DNA from 3 places in the Streptomyces sp. NBC_00386 genome. Region 2 is predicted to be linked to each of the others. Evidence: riboswitches for the same ligand, from Rfam matches in the RefSeq annotation. Region 2 holds a riboswitch; each other region holds the start of a gene.
The links. A riboswitch is a leader RNA that binds a small molecule or an ion and turns the genes downstream of it on or off. The one in region 2 is predicted to bind cyclic di-AMP.
Positions count from the first base shown of each region.

Region 1: linked by a shared signal. The riboswitch ahead of OG780_RS07070 (M23 family metallopeptidase) and the one ahead of OG780_RS11265 (M23 family metallopeptidase) in region 2 are both predicted to bind cyclic di-AMP.
Region 3: linked by a shared signal. The riboswitch ahead of OG780_RS16985 (C40 family peptidase) and the one ahead of OG780_RS11265 (M23 family metallopeptidase) in region 2 are both predicted to bind cyclic di-AMP.

Region 1 is NZ_CP107950.1:1,640,419-1,644,691, reverse strand. It holds gene OG780_RS07085 (helix-turn-helix domain-containing protein) at 1-281, shown strand, start outside; gene OG780_RS07080 (DUF6126 family protein) at 308-424, shown strand; gene OG780_RS07075 (tyrosine-protein phosphatase) at 448-1,245, opposite strand; cyclic di-AMP (ydaO/yuaA leader) riboswitch at 1,887-2,048, shown strand; gene OG780_RS07070 (M23 family metallopeptidase) at 2,053-2,985, shown strand; gene OG780_RS07065 (SGNH/GDSL hydrolase family protein) at 3,256-4,041, shown strand; gene OG780_RS07060 (TetR/AcrR family transcriptional regulator) at 4,262-4,273, opposite strand, start outside.
Region 2 is NZ_CP107950.1:2,601,011-2,605,283, reverse strand. It holds gene OG780_RS11270 (M16 family metallopeptidase) at 1-1,284, shown strand, start outside; cyclic di-AMP (ydaO/yuaA leader) riboswitch at 1,500-1,659, shown strand; gene OG780_RS11265 (M23 family metallopeptidase) at 1,672-2,439, shown strand; gene OG780_RS11260 (GntR family transcriptional regulator) at 2,636-3,328, shown strand; gene OG780_RS11255 (HPr family phosphocarrier protein) at 3,556-3,837, opposite strand; gene OG780_RS11250 (bifunctional acetate--CoA ligase family protein/GNAT family N-acetyltransferase) at 4,013-4,273, shown strand, end outside.
Region 3 is NZ_CP107950.1:3,907,008-3,911,280, reverse strand. It holds gene OG780_RS16990 (tellurite resistance/C4-dicarboxylate transporter family protein) at 1-691, opposite strand, end outside; gene OG780_RS16985 (C40 family peptidase) at 842-2,020, opposite strand; cyclic di-AMP (ydaO/yuaA leader) riboswitch at 2,029-2,197, opposite strand; gene pcrA (DNA helicase PcrA) at 2,571-4,273, shown strand, end outside.

The sequences.
Region 1 (4,273 bases), 960 kb from region 2:
ACGTCCCCTACGGTTCGCAGGGCGACATCGTGCGCGTCCACCCGGGCGAGGAGTGGCTGTACGTGCTCCGGGGGCGGCTCAGTCTGCGCCTCGGGGACACCGCGTACGTCCTCGCGCCGGGGGACAGCGCCCACTTCGACTCGCTGACCCCGCACCGCATCGCCGCCGTCGAGCGCGACGGAGCCGAGCTCCTCTTCGTACACACCCTGCTGCAGAGCCCCGTCGCCGCGCTGTGCCTCGGCCCGGCGACGGGCCACCCCACCTCGGGAGAGACGTCATGACCGAACCCACAGAACGCCGCCGCTCCATGGAGGACAGGTTCCCGCGCGCCCTGTGGGTGCGGCTGATCATCTATGTCGCCGTCGGCCACCTGTTCGCGGCCTTCATCTACCTGCTCTTCACGCTGGGTGCGCAGAACCAGTAGGGAGCCCGGTCCCGGCGGGCGGCTCAGTCCAGGAGCCGCCCGCGCAGGCGCTCCCGCAGCTCCGGCGTCAGTCCCAGGCCCTGCTCCAGATAGACCTCGACGCTGCCCCAGGTCTCCTCGATCGTCTCGAAGGCGGCTGTCAGGTACGCGGCGCGCGCGTCGAACAGCGGGCTGAGCAGTTCCATCACCTCGGGGGAGTAGGCACCGGCCGAGGAGCCGTTGCGGTGCACCTTGTAACGGCGGTGCGTGGCGTTCGACTCCAGGTAGTCGGCCACGATCGCCTCGCGCTCGACACCGAGGGCGAGCAGGGTGACCGCGACGGACAGCCCGGCACGGTCCTTGCCCGCCGCGCAGTGCATCAGCGCGGGCACGCTGTCGTCGGCCAGGGCGTGCAGCACCTGGGAGTGCTCGGCCGTGCGCTCCTTGATGATCGTGCGGTAGGAGTTGATCATCCGGTTCTCGCCCTTGCCGTCGCCGAGGATCGCGCGCAGCTGGTCGAGATCGCCGTCGCGGACCATCTTCCAGAACTCGCTGCCGTCCGCCGGGTCGCTCAGCGGGAGGTTCACGTTCCGCACGCCCGGCAGTTCGACGTCCGGGCCCTCCAGTCTCTGGTCCGCGGCATTACGGAAGTCGAAGATCGTGTGGAGACCCAGAGAGGCGAGGAACGCGGCGTCCTCCTCCGTGGCGTGGGCGAGGTGGCCGCTGCGGAACAGGTGCCCATAACGCACTCGCCGGCCGTCCGCGGTGGGCAGTCCGCCCACGTCGCGGAAGTTGCGCACTCCGCCGAGCTCGGGCTCGGTCGACGGGACCTGCTGCGTCACGGGGGCTCCTCCCATTCGGCCGCCGGCGTCGCCGTGCTGGACTCGGCGCCGCTCGTCGGCAGTTGTACCGGCTCGCGCTCCCGACGATACGACATGGGTTCCTCGGGCAATGAGTTGTCCACAGCCGATGCCTTCCGGACGGAACGCCCTGGAAGCGGCACATCGCGACATCTGATGTCGAATATGCATTCGATTCTTGTGATGGATCGGCCGCGCGCCTCTGGCCGCATCGGCCCCGTGGGGCAATTGACGCGATACGAGGCATTCGCGAGCGTCGTTTTGTGTGCCATTCCGAGCGGGGGTCCGGATGTGCCGGATATCCGTCCGTGCAGCATCTGTCTGTTCTGTCCGAATAAGCACCTTCATGGCAACTGGCCCTGGAATAGGGCATCCTGGGGCGAGTCGCGTGAGGAGCGTCATATTCGTGACGATGCGTTGCCGTCCTCATTACTCAACCTGCCTGGATTTTCAGGTGGGTTGAGAGGTCGGGAAGATCGTCACTCCACGGAGGGTGACGGCGGTTTCCGCATGGATCAAGAACGGCGAGCGCACAGAAACCGCACATAGTTGTCGACGCGCTCTCATGTCGCTTACGTTCTGCCTCAATCCGGACGGACGCCCAATCCTGCCGCCGCCCGGAATCCGCACACTCACCCGTACACGGCAGGAGCGGGGGACCCACAGGTTCCGCGCCTGATCCGGTTCTTTTCCGGAACAGGCTAGGGGTACAGCCGCGCAGCAGCGTGGCCGGGCATCTCCAGCCCGCACCCGACAGCTCACCCCGCAGGCGCCGGAGAGGAATTCGTCATGCCCGCGAAGGGTAAGCACCGCCGTCCCAAGTCCTTGCGTTTCACCCGCTCGATCGCCGTGGCCGGAACCGGTGGCGCCGCACTCGCGCTGCCCCTGATGGGAGCCACCGGCGCCCACGCCGCGACCCCGGCCACCGCCGTCGCGCACCATGTCGAGAAGGCCGCGACCGCCGCTCCCGCGAAGAAGGCCGCCAAGGCCGCCGGGACGAAGACGTACGCGGTGAGGTCCGGCGACTACCTCTCGAAGATCGCCGACGAGCAGAACGTCAGCGGCGGCTGGAAGAAGATCTACGCCGACAACCGCTCCTCCATCGGCGGCGACCCGTCGCTGATCCACCCGGGTCTGAAGCTGTCGCTCGGCAAGAAGGCCGCCGCCCACTCGGCCACGCACTCGGCCACCCGGACGACCACCTCGGCGAAGCCCGCTCAGGCGACCCCGGCCGCCGACCCGGCCCCCTCCGACACCGCTTCCACCACCCCTTCCACCACCCCTTCCACCACCCCTTCCACCGGCACTTCTTCCGGCTACACCCTGCCGGTCGCGAGCAGCTCCGTCGGCACGGGTTACAAGGTGGCGGGCAGCATGTGGTCCAGCGGTTACCACACGGGCGTGGACTTCGTGATCCCGACCGGCACCACGCTCAAGTCCATCGCCGCGGGCACGGTCGTCTCCGCGGGCTGGGGCGGCGCCTACGGCAACCAGGTCGTCATCCAGCACGCCGACGGCAAGTACTCCCAGTACGCCCACATGTCGTCGCTGTCCGTCTCGGCGGGGCAGACCGTGACCGAGGGGCAGCAGATAGGTCTCTCCGGCGCCACGGGCAACGTGACCGGACCGCACCTGCACTTCGAGATCCGCACCACGCCGGACTACGGCTCCGACATCGACCCGGTCGCGTACCTGCGCTCGCACGGTGTCGCCGTGGGCTGACCCCCCCGCCTCCTGCTCCTGACGGCAGGAAGATCTCCGAAGGCCGGACCCCACGATCCCCTGGGTCCGGCCTTCGGTGTGCCCGCGGCAACGGCCTCTGGGCGATCGCTGCTTCAACATCCTTGACGCGAGCCCTATTCCAGAGTTGACCAATGCTTGGCGAGTGGCTTATCTCACCGGCCGTCAACCCTTCCCTACGGTCGCGTAGCTCACATCAAAAGGTGAATCATGCTCCATGTGGCAGACGATTCGAAGAGTGACAACAGATCAGTGATCGGGTCGTACGTGGCGGTGGGGGACAGCTTCACCGAGGGCGTCGGCGACCCTGGGCCCGACGGAGCGTTCGTCGGCTGGGCGGACCGGTTCGCGGTACTTCTCGCGGACCGCAGGCCCGAAGGCGATTTCGGCTACACCAACCTCGCCGTGCGCGGCAAACTGCTCGACCAGATCGTCGAGTCCCAGCTCCAGAGGGCCAAGGAACTCGGCCCGGACCTGGTGTCGTTCTGCGCCGGCGGCAACGACATCATCCGCCCCGGCACCGACCCCGACGAGGTCGCGGAACGCTTCGAGCGCGCGATCATCGACCTCACCTCCGCCGTCGGCACCGTCATGGTGACCACCGGCTTCGACACGCGTGGCGTCCCCGTGCTCAAGCACCTGCGCGGCAAGATCGCCACCTACAACGGACATGTGCGTGCCATCGCGGACCGCTACGGCTGTCCCGTCCTCGACCTCTGGTCCCTGAAGACGATCCAGGACCGCCGGGCCTGGGACGGCGACCGGCTGCACCTCTCTCCCGAGGGGCACACCCGGGTGGCGCTCCGTGCCGGACAGGTACTCGGCCTGGAGGTCCCGGCCGACCCGGACCAGCCCTGGCCGCCCCTCCCGCCGCGCGGCACGCTGGAGATGCGCCGCGACAACATCCAGTGGGCGCGCGAGTACCTCGTCCCGTGGATCGGACGGCGGCTGCGCGGGGAGTCCTCGGGCGATCACGTCGCGGCCAAGGGCGCCCTCTCCCCGGACGACATCAAGATGCGCATCGAGTCGGTCGCCTGAGACGGCACCGGCCCGGTCGGCAGGGCCGGCCGGGCCGGTCGGGACCGGTACACCGGCGCCCGACCGGCCCGGCCCGGTCCCGTTGGCCGCGGCGCCCCGGGCGGGGTGCGGATCAGGAGTACCGGTCGCTCCCGGCGGGATCCGGGACGACCGCCCGCACGGCGGTCCACGCCGGGGAGTGGGCGAAGCGCGGTACGGGGCCGGGACCGGGGACCAGGCCCTAGCGGACCGC
Region 2 (4,273 bases):
ACCGTGCTGCGCTGCCATCGCCCCGGCCAGCAGGTCGTGGCCGTCGAGGTGAACCTCGACGCGCCGCTGGACGCCGAGCCGGCGGGCCTGGACGGCATCGCCACGATCATGGCGCGCGCCTTCTCCGAGGGCACCGACAAGCACTCGGCCGAGGACTTCGCCGCCGAACTGGAGCGCTGCGGCGCCACGCTCGACGCGCACGCCGACCACCCCGGTGTGCGCCTGTCCCTCGAAGTGCCCGTCTCGCGCCTGGCCAAGGCCCTCGGCCTGCTCGCCGACGCCCTGCGGGCCCCCGCGTTCGCGGACAGCGAGGTCGAGCGGCTGGTGACCAACCGGCTGGACGAGATCCCGCACGAGACGGCCAATCCCGCCCGCCGTGCCGCCAAAGAGCTCTCCAAGGAGCTGTTCCCGGCGAGCGCGCGCATGGCGCGCCCGCGGCAGGGCACCGAGGAGACCGTCCAGAACATCGACTCGTCGGCCGTTCGCGCGTTCTACGAGAGGCACGTGCGCCCCGTCACGGCCACTGCCGTCGTCGTCGGTGACCTGACCGATGTCGATCTCGACGAACTGCTCGCCGACACGCTCGGCTCCTGGACCGGCTCGGCCGCCCAGCCGCGCCCCGTGCCGCCGGTGAGCGCCGACGACACCGGCCGCGTGATCATCGTCGACCGCCCCGGCGCCGTCCAGACGCAGCTGCTCATCGGCCGGGTCGGCGCCGACCGGCACGACCGCGTGTGGCCCGCGCAGGTCCTCGGCACCTACTGCCTCGGCGGCACCCTCACCTCGCGCCTGGACCGCGTCCTGCGCGAGGAGAAGGGCTACACCTACGGCGTGCGGGCGTTCGGACAGGTCCTGCGCTCCGCGCCGGACGGCACGGGAGCCGCGATGCTCGCCATCAGCGGCTCGGTCGACACCCCCAACACCGGTCCTGCGCTCGACGACCTGTGGACGGTGCTGCGCACCCTCGCGGCCGAGGGTCTGACCGACGCGGAGCGCGACGTCGCCGTGCAGAACCTGGTGGGTGTCGCGCCCCTCAAGTTCGAGACGGCCGCGGCGGTCGCGAGCACGCTCGCGGACCAGGTCGAGCAGCACCTGCCGGACGACTATCAGGCGACGCTCTACCGGCAACTGGCCGCCACCGGCACCGTGGAGGCCACCGCGGCGGCCGTGAGCGCCTTCCCGACGGACCGTCTGGTGACCGTCCTGGTGGGCGACGCGGCGCAGATCGCGGAGCCGGTCAGGGCCCTCGGAATCGGTGAAGTCACCGTGGTGGCCGCCGAGTAGAACCCGTGCGACGCGGGAGGGCCCTGACGGCTGAAGAGCCGTCAGGGCCCTCCCTTTTCCGGAAGCCGTTCCCAAGATGTCCGTATTCGTATGACGGTCACCCTTCTGCCCTGTGGGATACGTTACAAAAATCGTGATCCGTTTGTTGTTCGAAAGTTGCCCCGCTTAGCGTCAGTGCGGCTGTTCGTCACGCAGTGCGCCGCGCCCGCGGCACCGGACAGTCATCGCCGAGTCCCCCATGACGCGAGTCAGGGGAGCCGGGGACCCACACGTAGTCCCTGGGGTGAATCGGACGCCCTCTCCGGAGGGGGCCCGTAGGAGACCTTCCTGCTCCGAACCCGTCAGCTAACCCGGTAGGCGAGAGGGAAGGAAAGGATCAGCCCCTACATGGCGTTCACCTGTGGCACCGGCAAGCACCGTCGTACGAGCCGCGTGCACAGCACGACCACCACGACCGCCGTCGGGGTCGCGGCGCTCACCACCACCGGTGTCATCGGAACCCTGGCCGCCCCCGCGTTCGCCGCGGAAACCTCCGTCGAGCAGACCGGGCTGACCCAGACCGTCACCCTCAACGACACGGTCGCCGACCAGATCGACGCCCAGGCCTTCGCGCAGCTGCGCGCCGCCGACGAGGCCGCCGCGCGCAAGCAGGCCGAGCAGACCGCGCGCAAGCAGGCCGCGGAGCAGGCCCAGGAGCTGCGCGAGACCAAGGAGCGCGCCGCCCGCGAGGCCGAGCGCAAGCGTCTGAACACGTTCGTCATGCCGATCACCGGTTCGTACGTCTCCACCGGCTACCAGGCCAGCAGCAGCCTCTGGTCCTCCGGCAGCCACACCGGAGTCGACTTCCACGCCGCGTCCGGCACCTCGGTCCACGCCGTCGGCTCCGGCACGGTCGTCACGGCCGGCTGGGGCGGCGCCTACGGCAATCAAGTCGTGATCAAGATGCACGACGGCACGTACACCATGTACGGCCACCTCTCGTCCATCGGTGTGTCCGTGGGGCAGACGGTCACTCCGGGGCAGCAGATCGCTCTCTCGGGGGACACCGGCAACACCACCGGTCCCCACCTTCACTTCGAGGCCCGTACGACCGCCGAGTACGGATCGGACATGGACCCGGTCGCGTACCTGCGCTCGCACGGCGTCAACGTCTGACGACCGCTTCGCGGCTTCTTCGCCGCTTTCGATGCCCCGGCTCACCGAGCCGGGGCATCGTCGTTTCCAGATGCCGTCTGTCCAAAAAATATCCATGGATTCAGGCCTGCCATCGGAAATTCAGGCTTCCTGCAATAGAGTCACTGAACAAGCGTCAATCGACGGCGTTTCACGGGGATTAAAGCGGAGGTCGGTCATGCGTATTCCGGCGCACTCGGTGTGCACGGCGATCCGTGACGACATCGTCGCGGGTGTCTACGAGCGCGGCGGCCGCCTCACCGAGGAACTGCTCGCACGCCGATACGGCGTCTCTCGCGTCCCCGTGCGCGAGGCCCTGCGCACGCTGGAGGCCGAGGGGTTCGTGGTCACCCGCCGGCACGCGGGCGCGTGTGTCGCGGAGCCCTCCGAGCTGGAGGCCGCGGACCTCCTGGAGATGCGCATGCTGCTGGAACCGCTGGGTGCCGCGAGGGCCGCGCAGCGGCGCACGGAGGCCCACCTGAAGGTGCTGCGGGGTCTGGTCAGGCTGGGGCAGGAGCGCTCCAGGCGAGGCCACAGCGAGGATCTGCGCTCGTTGGGCGGCTGGTTCCACGAGACGCTCGCGCAGGCGTCCGGCAGCCCCGCGCTCACCTCGACGCTCGCCCAGCTGCGCCACAAGATCGCCTGGATGTACTCGGTGGAGGCGCCGGCCGACCCCGCGGAATCCTGGGCGGAGCACGGCGGCATCGTGGACGCGGTCGCCCGCGGGGACAGTGAGCGGGCCCGCGCGATCACGGCCCTGCACACCGAGCGCGCCACGGCCGCGCACCGGCTCCGATTTCCCGGCGGCGACCGGCCGGACCGTGTGAGAAGTTCGCAACATCCCGTAAACATGACGGGCCCGCGTCATTAACACGGGCGCCGTATACAAAGAGGGATATTCGGCAGGGGCTCATTTCTGATGCCCTTTTATGCGTGTGTCCGGAATTTCGGCGCACGCCATTCCCGCGGCCATGGCGCGAGGTCGTACGTGGCATGTGGGGAATTTCCGAGCGAGGGTACGGAAAAACGGCCGAGCCGCGCCACCCGGCGAAGGGGAGCGCGGCTCGGCCGTGTGAGTCCACGTGCCTCGTGGGCGGCTCAGACGGTCTCGGGGAGTTCGTCGAGCCCCTCGGCGACCAGCTTCGCCAGACGGTCGAGAGCGGCATCCGCGCCCTCGGAGTCCGACGTGAGGACGATCTCCTCGCCGCCCTGGGCGCCCAGGCCGAGGACCGCGAGCATGGAGGCCGCGTTGACGGGGTTCCCGTCGGCCTTGGCGATCGTCACGGGGATGCCGGAAGCCGTGGCGGCCCGGACGAAGATGGAGGCGGGGCGGGCATGGAGGCCCTCGGTCCAGCCGACGTTGACGCGGCGCTCAGCCATGTGATGCTGCCCTTCGGGTGTTCAAGGTTGTCTAGACCATTCTTTCATATCGCGAGGCGTGCCCGAACGGTCCCGGACCTCACCCGCCGCGGTGTCGGCCGAGGACCCGCTCCGACGCCCGTCACCCTCAGACTGCCTCGCGCCGTTGTCGTACGCGAGCCGTACTCTGGGGCCCATGCAGACCTCGGCGGACCGGCACGAGTACCCAGCCCACTGGGAGGCCGACGTGGTGCTGCGCGACGGCGGCACCGCACGCATCAGGCCCATCACCGTCGACGACGCCGAACGCCTGGTCAGCTTCTACGAGCAGGTGTCGGACGAGTCGAAGTACTACCGCTTCTTCGCGCCCTATCCGCGGCTGTCCGCCAAGGACGTCCACCGCTTCACCCACCACGACTTCGTGGACCGCGTGGGCCTCGCGGCCACGGTGGGCGGC
Region 3 (4,273 bases), 1.3 Mb from region 2:
TATCGCGCAGGACGCCCTGGTCGTCGTTGTTCCACAGGTACGGATCCACGTGGTGCACCGCGACGAGTCCCGCCCCGGCCAGCGCCGAGATGCCCAGCGCGCCGGCCGCGATCCAATGGTCCCCGGCGCCCTTCCTCACCTCACCCGGGTCGAAGTACGCGAGCGAGAGCACGTAGAGCCCGATCCCCAGCCAGAACAGCACCAGCGCGGTGTGCGCGAGCCAGTCCGGGCCCACGGCGGCGGCGATCGTGGACGCGAGGACCGAGAGCCCCTGGGTGGCCACGCAGACGAGGAACACCTCTCCCGGCATACGGCGCCGCAGACGCCGCAGGACGGCCATCAGCAGAACCGGCCAGAGCACGGCCGACAGCGCGAGCAGGGCTTCGGCGAGCTCCTGCCGGCCCAGTGTGGAGAACCGGGTGCCGAGCACGGTGGTCGCCGCGACCGCGTCGAGCCCGGCGGGTGCGCCGGCCTGCCGCGCCCACCGCTCCCGGTCGCCCACCAGCCGGACCGCGAAGTCCGCGGCGAGCCCGGCCCAGGCGAGCGACGCGAGGACCAGCGCGATCCGGGAGAGGGCCTCGTGGCCGGTCAGGTGCAGCCCGATCGAGATGATGCCGGTGGCCATGACGGTGGTTCCGGCGGTGGCCGCCCACCCCGCCCGCCGGGCGCGGAACGACGTGCTGTCCGGCATGTCCGGTGTGTCTGACATGTTCTCGATGCTAGGGACCTCCGCACCGGGTTGCGGGCGGGCCACGCGCGGGCGGGGACGAAAACGCGGGGCACGCGTGGGGGCCGAGAAGGCTCCGCGCGTGCCCCGCGAGAGCGGCGCCCGTGTCCCGGTCTACGCCGGGCGCACCACGCTGTGGATCGCGGAGGTGCCGTCGTAGTAGATCGACTCCTCGCGGACGTACGCTCCCGGCTTCGGCGCGTGGATCATCATGCCGTCGCCGATGTAGAGGCCGACGTGGCTGATGTCGTCGTAGAAGAAGACCAGGTCGCCGGGCCGGGCATCGGTGAGGGAGACCGTCGTGCCCGCGTTCACCTGGTCGTAGGTGACGCGCGGGAGGCTGACGCCGGCGGCCTTCCACGCGGCCTGGGTCAGGCCCGAGCAGTCGTAGGAGTCCGGGCCGGTGGCGCCCCAGACGTACGGCTTGCCGATCTGCGCGCGGGCGAACGCGAGCGCCTCGGCCGCCTTCGACGAGGAGTCCGTGGCCGTCGATCCCGTCGATCCCGTCGCCGACCCGGAGGCCGAGCCGGAAGCCGTGCCGGTCGTGGTGCCGGACGACGACTCCTGCTGGGCGGCCTTCTCGGTGGCGGCCTGCTGCCGTGCCAGCTCCGCCGCCTTGGCCGCGGCCTGCTCCCGCTTCTTCTTCTCGATCGCCGCCAGCCGCGCCTTGTCCTCGGCGTTCAGCTTCGAGAGCAGGGAGCGGGCCTCGGTGAGCTTGTGCTGCACCGTGGCCTTGGACGTCTTGAGCGCCTTCTGCGAGGCGGTCAGGGACTCCAGGCTCCGGGTGGCCTCCGCCCGCTTCCTGGTGGTGGCGGCCTGCTCCGTGATGTAGTCGTCGACGGCCGCCTTCTGACGTGACGTCAGACGGCTCATCAGCTGGGTCTGGTCGAAGTAGTCCTGGGGGTTGTCCGCGAGCAGCAGGGTCGCGGTGTCGGGCGCGGAGGCCCCGGTGCGGTACTGCGCCGCGGCGAACGACCCCAGTTCCTCGCGCGCGGTGTTGAGCTTCTCGGTGCGCCGGGCGACGTCGTCGAGCAGGGTGTCGACGCGCTCGCGCTGCTCGGTGGTCTTCTCCCGGGTCGCGTTGTACTTGTCCGTGGCCGTCTCGGCCTGGTGGTAGAGGTCGTCGACCTTCTTCGAGACCGCTTCGATGCTGGGCCGGGGCTCGGCCGAGGGGGCGGCGTTGGCGGTCTGGGAGAGCAGGGCCACGGAGGTGAGGGCCGCTGTGGCGAGGGCCGGGGTCCGTATGCCTGCGATGCGCGCACCCGTGGGACGCGCTTTGCGGTGTGACGCCAAGAGAGGCGACTCCTTCCGTCATCCGCCTACCGAGTTAGCTGTCGGGTTCGGGCGGGTGGTTCCGGAAGGCTGCCCTACGGTCCTTGCCCCGCAAGGCGGTTGGACCGATTCACCCCAAGGTCGGTGGGTCCCCGGCTCCGGGGCCTCGCGGCGTACCGGACTCGGCGGAGGCCGCTCGGCCCGGCGAGGTTCGCCGGTCGCGGTCGAGCGGCCTTCCCGCACGCTAGCCAACCGGTGTGGCCCGTGTGAAGGTTGATGTGCGATATGCCCGATACATTTTCGTGACCATTGCCGTGTGTCCCGAGGGCGGCGACCCGCCCGTCCGGCCCGTCGAACGGGCCCCGCCCGCTCCGAACGGCTCGCCGGAGCCGCTCGCCGACGGGGTCTCGCGCCGGGTGACCGCTCGGCCGCTTCTCGTCACGGGGTGTGAGGTGTCATGGCCGGAAGGCCGCCTTCCCCGGGGTGTTCCGCCGGGACCCTGGTCACACTTGCGGCCGAGTTCTCGAGGTGGCGGCGGGCTGTCGGTGGGGCGGCCTAGACTCGGAGAGCGATGAGCAGCCTCTTTGACGACAGCTTCCTGGCGGACCTCAAGCCCTCCGCGGCCCACGAGGACGAACACCCGCCGCCGCCCGAGGACGATCACGTACCGGAGCCCGTTCCGGACGATCTGTTCGGCGGGAAGTTCGACATGCCGCCGAGCCGGGACGCGTACTACCGCGACGGCGCGCCCAGGCCCGCCGTGGACCCGGCGGCCCTGCTGGACGGACTGAACGAGAACCAGCGCGCGGCCGTGGTCCACTCCGGCTCGCCGCTGCTCATCGTGGCCGGTGCCGGCTCCGGCAAGACCCGCGTGCTCACCCACCGGATCGCGCATCTGCTCGGCGAGCGGAACGTCCACCCGGGCCAGATCCTCGCGATCACCTTCACGAACAAGGCCGCGGGCGAGATGAAGGAGCGCGTCGAGGCGCTCGTGGGCCCGCGCGCCAACGCGATGTGGGTGATGACCTTCCACAGCGCCTGCGTCCGCATCCTGCGCCGCGAGAGCAAGACACTCGGCTTCACCTCGTCGTTCTCGATCTACGACGCCGCCGACTCCAAGCGTCTGATGGCGCTCGTCTGCCGTGATCTCGACCTCGACCCCAAGCGGTTCCCGCCGAAGTCGTTCAGCGCCAAGATCTCGAACCTGAAGAACGAGCTGATCGACGAGGAGGACTTCGCCGCCCAGGCCTCCGACGGCTTCGAGAAGACCCTCGCCCAGGCGTACGCGATGTACCAGTCGCGGCTGCGCGAGGCCAACGCGCTCGACTTCGACGACCTGATCATGACCACGGTCAATCTGCTGCGCGCCTTCCCGGACGTCGCCGAGCACTACCGCCGCCGCTTCCGGCACGTCCTGGTCGACGAGTACCAGGACACGAACCACGCGCAGTACGCACTCGTGCGGGAGCTCGTCGGCAACTCCGAGCACCCCGCGGACGTACCGCCCGGCGGGTACGACCTGGCACCCGCCGAGCTGTGCGTCGTGGGTGACGCGGACCAGTCGATCTACGCCTTCCGCGGCGCGACCATCCGCAACATCCTCCAGTTCGAGGAGGACTACCCGAACGCGACGACGATCCTCCTGGAGCAGAACTACCGCTCCACCCAGACGATCCTGTCCGCCGCCAACGCGGTCATCGAGCGCAACGAGTCCCGCCGCCCCAAGAACCTGTGGACCAACGCGGGCGCGGGCTCGAACATCACGGGCTACGTCGCGGACACCGAACACGACGAGGCCCAGTTCGTCGCCGACGAGATAGACCGTCTCGCCGACGCGGGCGAGGCCAAGGCCGGCGACGTCGCGGTCTTCTACCGCACGAACGCGCAGTCCCGTGTCTTCGAAGAGATCTTCATCCGCGTCGGCCTGCCCTACAAGGTCGTCGGCGGCGTCCGCTTCTACGAGCGCAAGGAGGTCCGGGACGTCCTGGCGTACCTCAGGGTGCTGTCCAACCCCGAGGACTCCGTCCCGATGCGCCGCATCCTGAACGTGCCCAAGCGCGGTATCGGCGACCGCGCCGAGGCGATGATCGACGCCCTCTCGCAGCGCGAGAAGATCAGCTTCCCGGCGGCGCTGCGCCGCGTCGACGAGGCCTATGGCATGGCCGCACGCTCCACCAACGCGGTCAAGCGGTTCAACACGCTGATGGAGGACCTCCGCACGATCGTCGAGTCCGGCGCGGGCCCGGCCACCATCCTGCAGGCGGTCCTCGAACG